One region of the Weissella paramesenteroides genome, then DNA from elsewhere that is predicted to be linked to it. Evidence: predicted binding sites of a transcription regulator. Region 1 holds the regulator's gene; the other holds the start of a gene.

The links. The regulator HrcA, encoded in region 1, represses chaperone genes, less so after heat shock. The targets are predictions, from matches to a motif close to TTAGCACTCNNNNNNNNNGAGTGCTAA.
Region 2: QRX23_RS07525 (ATP-dependent Clp protease ATP-binding subunit) is a predicted target of HrcA. The motif match lies at 1,492-1,518, and genes of this name have one in related genera.

What each region holds. Positions count from the first base shown of each region.
Region 1 covers NZ_CP130559.1:827,572-830,792, reverse strand. Annotated here, with positions in the region: gene dnaK (molecular chaperone DnaK) at 1-74, opposite strand, end outside; gene grpE (nucleotide exchange factor GrpE) at 130-696, opposite strand; gene hrcA (heat-inducible transcriptional repressor HrcA) at 716-1,741, opposite strand; gene QRX23_RS04035 (CAP domain-containing protein) at 1,855-2,922, opposite strand; gene QRX23_RS04030 (SGNH/GDSL hydrolase family protein) at 3,004-3,221, opposite strand, start outside.
Region 2 covers NZ_CP130559.1:1,504,842-1,508,062, forward strand. Annotated here, with positions in the region: gene QRX23_RS07525 (ATP-dependent Clp protease ATP-binding subunit) at 1-1,392, opposite strand, end outside; gene QRX23_RS07530 (zinc-binding alcohol dehydrogenase family protein) at 1,604-2,611, opposite strand; gene budA (acetolactate decarboxylase) at 2,723-3,221, opposite strand, start outside.

The DNA.
Region 1 (3,221 bases):
TTTGGAGATCCACCTTCCATAACAGCAACAGCAGAATTTGTAGTTCCTAAATCAATTCCAATGATCTTTGACATAATAATTTACCTCTTATTGATCAGATTTTTTATATATTATTTAATGATTAGTTGTTTAGTTATAAACAGCTACCATCGCTGGTCGAATTACTCGATCAGCTAAGACATAACCCTTTTGAAGAACCGTTGCAATCGTATCTGCAGGATGATCATCATCCGCAGGTACTGATTGAATTGCTTGGTGGAAGTTCGGGTCAAATGTTTCGCCAGTTTCACCAACTGCCTTAACATCATGTTCTTCAAGTGCTGAAATCAGTGTTTTATAAACCATTTCAACACCAGTCTTAATTTGCTTTGCTGCACCATCTTCAGCATCTACTTGTAGTGCGCGTTCCAAGTTATCTACCGCTGGTAGAATTGAAGCTGCTAATTTTTGGTTTGCAAATTTAACAGCTTGAACTTGTTCTTTAGCATATCGAGACTGCATGTTTTGCATCTCAGCTTCTGCACGTAAATATTTGTCCTCAGCTTCGGCAACTTTGTCCTTTAGGTCAGAAATTTGATCTGCTTCTGTTTCTTGCTCAGGCTTTTCTGCCTCACTAGATTTAGCTTCAGTGTCAACATCCGCTTCTTCACTGACAACCTCAATTTCTTCTTCAGGGGTTTGCTTCTCTTCTGACATGTTAACACCTCTTTTCTAACTATCGATAATACTCCAGTAACTGTTGCGATAAAGCACTGCGGAACGCATCAACCAAACTCACCATGTCAGCATAACGCATAGATGTTGGACCCAAAATAGCAATTGCGCCAACGCCATACTGTGCTACACGATATGTGGCTGATACTAGACTATATGGTGACAATAAATCATTACCATTTTCATCACCGATTTGTACAATCACTCCATCATTAGCAGTTCCAACAACACGTCTCATATCTTGTGCTGAGTCAAGCAACTGATATAGTTGCTTGACATCTTGCAAGCTTGAATCAACAGTAAAGTCAAGAACATTTAAATAACCGCCAATAAATACGTTATCATGAATCGATCGCGCTAATACGTCACCAAACAGTTGTAAAAACGCAACCGGTGTACGGATAGTTCGTTCCATTTGCCAAGGCAAATCACCTGTTAGTGTCCTTAATACTTCAATAATTGGTTGGTTAACTAATGTTCTATTAATATAATCAACCATATCATCAAGATATCGAACAGACGTTCCTTCTGGCAATCTAAAACTTTGACTGGTAACTTGTCCATCATTAGTTACAATAATGGCCATTATTTGCTGACCATTTATTGGTACTAGGCGGAAACCCGAAAGCCGAATATCAGCTGATTCAGGTTTTAGAGCAACAACCGTATAGCCTGTCAGACTCGCTAATTCATCTACCATCGTTTGCATCAAATCGTCAATCTCCTGAAAGTTACGATTAAACACACGTTCTAATGATTGTTGAACAACTTTTGATAAATGATGTTGATGCATTAATTCATCAACATAATAGCGATAGCCCCGTTGTGAAGGCACGCGACCCGATGAAGTGTGCTCTTTTTGTAGCAAGCCCAATTCCTCTAGTAGTGCCATCTCATTTCGCACAGTTGCTGAACTGACTGTCAAATCTAATTCACCTAATAGCGTTTTAGATCCAACAGCTTTGCCGGTTTTTGCGTAATCGCGAATTATTGTGGCTAATATTAGCCGCTGTCTGTCCGTTAACATACGCGCCACCTTCCTTAGCACTCTCAACTACTTCGTGCTAACAGTTATTATAGTACACGCCTGAAGTTAACTTGTCAACACCTTTTAGCACTCTTTATTATTAAGTGCTAATTTTAATTGGACTTGCCAACAATGACATTACCAGAATAGCCAAAACCAACCTTAGTAACACTGTTATTTAACAACCAATCATGATGTCCTCGAGTTCCTTTTGGCAACATATTTGTTTCATTAAACCAAGCCATGATAACATTATTTCCTTTCTGCCACCCAATACCTATCACCTCGTTTGGTGTACGCCAGTGATTTGCAGGAATACCAGTCTTATTTGTGAGACTTGCCCTATTTTGTGCCAATTGTGCGAGTTGATTATCCCATACCAGTGGGTGACGTCCATACATTTTTCGTATCTTATTTAATTCAGCAAAAGTAATATCTTCCACAATTCGTTGATCAATTTTTTTATGTCCGATACCTTGATTATCAAAATACCAGTCAACATTATTAATGTTCCTTGTTTGATTTTCGACTTTTAAGAAGGTCACTGGATCAAAATAGTAATTATCGCCTGCCCAGTATTGTAACCCGCTTTGAACGATTCCTAGTTCATTAATTAAATACCATTTACCCCATTGTGACAAAATATAATCTCGTTTTTTTCGCAAATCATTTGTATCAATATTAAAGAAATAATAGTTGCTATCAATTTTTTGAACGCCACTCACAATAACACCATTTATATCAGCATAATATTGCTTGCCGTTTATATTGAGCCAAGTATTTTTGCGCAAAAAATGCGTACCATCATCGCCAAAATAATATTTTTTACCGGAAATTAATTGAAACCCAGAGACAGCAATACCATTCTTATCAAAATAATAAGTATTACCCCATTGATTCCTAAACACATCGTCCGACCTTAACCCTGTTTTGGGATCAAAATAATAATAATTTTCTTGCCATTTTTGGATTTCAATTTGCTTGCTTCCATCCTTAAACAGGAACCACTGCTGACCATCATTTAAATAGCCATTTGCCAATACATTATCCTTATAGAAACGCTGATTAATATAGCCGTTCTTATTATCTGCACAAATTTGAGTCATCGAAATTTCTTGATACGTAACACTTATGGCAACAGTAATAATTGTTATTGGTAACCATTTCTTTATTTGGATCATCTTCTTCTCCTGTATTAACTGTCATTAATTGAGCTATATACAAGGACGTTATTTGCCATTATTTGTCCACGATTTTTTAAATTATTTTTCAAACACCACTGATTTATTAATTGGATCAAAATAATAGTTCGTATGACCAATCTTTTGCCAATCTGTCAGTAAAATATTGTTTTTAGCATACTGCCGATAACCTTGTTCATTTGTTTGCCAACCATTTGATACAAAAATCCGCTGCTTTTTTAAAACAATTGGCTGAGTAGTTTTATTTTGAATCATAAAATTTATAATCGTTGTACTCA
Region 2 (3,221 bases), 680 kb from region 1:
CTCTGACATATCGAAACGAATCATACTATCAGTTGTGCCGAATAATTCTTTTGCCAATTGCTTTGCTGTTTCAGTCTTTCCAACACCTGTTGGTCCAACAAACAAGAAACTACCAATTGGTCGTCCCGTTTTATTAAAGCCAACACGATTACGACGAATAGCACGTGCAATCTTTTCTGTTGCCTCATCTTGGCCAATCACATGCTCTGCCAAATTATCACCTAAATGACGTAACTGTGTTTGCTCTGACTCAGCCAGTTCACCAACCGGAATACCTGTTTTCTCTTCAACGATTTTTTGAATATCCCCCACCGTTACCGTTTGGGCTGCTTCATTTTGTGGTGCCTGTTGCTTAACTGCCTGTAGCTGTAACTCTAAATTATTTACCTGATCACGTAATTGACTTGCTTTTTCATAATCTTCACGTTCGATTGCAGATTGCTTTTGCGCTTCTGTTGAGTGAATTTTATTTTCTAATTCCTTCGGATCTGCAATTTTTACGGACAAATTCTTTTTTGAACCTGCCTCATCAATTAAATCAATCGCCTTATCAGGCAAGAAACGATCTGAAATGTATCGATTTGAAAGGTTCACAGCGGCTTCTAACGCTTCATCCGCATACTTAACCTTGTGATAATCCTCATATCGTGAACGAATACCCTTTAAAATTTGCAGTGCTTCGTCTGTTGAAGGTTCATCAACTTGAACTGTTTGGAATCGACGAGCAATCGCTGCATCCTTCTCAATCTTACGGTATTCATTTAATGTAGTTGCTCCAATTAATTGGAATTCACCACGAGCTAACGCTGGCTTTAAGATGTTACCTGCGTCCATTGAACCTTCACCAGCAGTTCCGGCACCCATAATTTCATGAATTTCATCAATAAAGAGGATAACATCTTCACGCTTCGAAACTTCGTCCATCAATTGTTGCATACGCTCTTCGAATTGTCCACGTACACCCGTTCCTTGAACAAGTGATACCACATCCAATCGAATAACTTCCTTACCTTGTAACTTGCCTGGTACTTTAGCGTTGACGATTGCCTGTGCTAATCCTTCAACAACCGCCGTCTTTCCAACACCAGCCTCTCCTATCAAAACTGGATTATTCTTAGTACGACGATTTAGTACTTCAATAACACGTGCAATTTCATCATCTCGACCAATCACCGGATCAAACTTGCCCTTGCGTGCCATCTCAGTTAGGTTAATACCATATTGGTCAAGTAAACCATTGCCTTGTCCGCTATCGTTTCCACCGTTCCCACGTCCCATCTGTGTACGCGGTCCTTGCTGTGAACGCTGTGCTTGTTGTGTCCTTGCTGCTTCATTGTTCATCATACGAAAAATATCATCAAAACTTGAAAAACCAAATGGATCTTGTGCCATAATTACGGCCTCCTTACAATCTTTTTTATATTCATTACTCCCAGTAGGTCAACATCGCATCTCTTTTGACCTTTATTGACCTTGCTTACATTATCTATATTAGCACTCTAACACCGAGAGTGCAAATATTTTTTATCGTTTTTTAGACAAAAAAAGAATGAATTTTAGTTTGCATTAAAAATTCATTCTCTATCATTATTTTGTTCATTGATTAATATTTAATAACTAATTTACCCAACATATTACCAGCAGAAACTTTTTGTTGCGCATCCTCTACAGTGGCGACTGATAGCCCATCAAGCGTTTGTGAAATGGTTGATTTAACAACTCCTAACGTGACTAGATTTGACAATAATGCCAGAGCATCCCCTTGACTGGCAATATCTTGGCGAGCATTCGTTTTTGCAAACATAAATTCCCAATCTAACGATGCTGCCTTGTTTTTAATTAGACCTACCGGCAAAGGTTGTGTCGATTGTACAATGGCCCCAATATGGCCATAAGTACCAACCAACTCTGCTGCTGCCTCAAAATGTTGATCAAGCGAATGCAGCACAGCAATATAAGGGACTTCATCGAATCCTAAGCGTTTCACTTCAGCCACATAATCTTTACGATGATTAACGACAAAATCAGCGCCCAATTGGTGCACCCATTCAATCGTTTCATCACGTGAAGCACTAGCGATCACAGTCATTCCCAACCACTTGGCTAATTGAATCATAATCGAACCTACACCACCGGCACCGTTAATAATAAGTAGTGCCTTACCAGTTGCAGACCCAGCTGTCATCTTAATACCAAATTTGTCAGCAAGCATTTCATAAGCCGTTAAAAACGTTAAAGGTAATGCGGCTGCTTCGACATCCGATAAATTATCCGGTGCTTTAGCAATTAAGTTCTCATTAACTGCTTCATACTCAGCATTAGATCCGGTACGCCCTAGTTCGCCTGCAAAAAAGACCCGGTCACCAACTTTGTACTTTTTCACCTCACTACCAATTGAAACCACTGCACCTACGGCATCAAAGCCAAGAACACGCTCTTCTTTTGCTGCCATAGCTAACTCAAGCTGTTTAACATCAACTGGATTAACACTAGCAGCAGCCACCTTCACAAGAACATCATAGTTGCCAACACTAGGTAACGGTACGTTCTTTTCCGACAATGGCTCATTTTCGTCAATTGTTGTAACGACCGCCTTCATTAATTCTGTCATATTCATACTCCCTCAATGATAAATATTGAAATTTCTTTACGTACATCATACTATGAACGCCAAAAAATAGCGATAACAACACATTTGAGTATTGTTATCGCTAAATAATGATTAATCTTGTGATCCCTCTGCTGCGGCAACCCCTTCTTTTAGGCCATCCATATCAACATGGTGTTCACGGAATTCTTTATTATTAATTGGTAGATGCAATTCATAATTATCAAAGATTGTTAAATCTCCCTCAAGCTTATCAGCATCAAAACCAAGAACGTGACCACCAAAGGTACGATCATCACTTAGGAAATGCACGTGCCATCCAGCTGCAACAGTTCCTTGGTATAGCTCTGGTGAATAATAACCAATCAATGTACCACTAATATTTGTTTCTTCAAATTCACGTTGTGTTTTTGTAATTTCAGACAATGATGGATATGGGCGTTCCGATTTCGGTGCCGAACGAACTTTCATATAAGCAAAGCTACCTTGCAAAATAACACCAGAAAATGTGTTTTCCAGTTCACGATCATCAATCAATGAGACCATTTCTTTCATATTACCAGCACTAAACTTCACTTTTTCTGAAGAATCACTAGCATGGTGTACTGTTGCA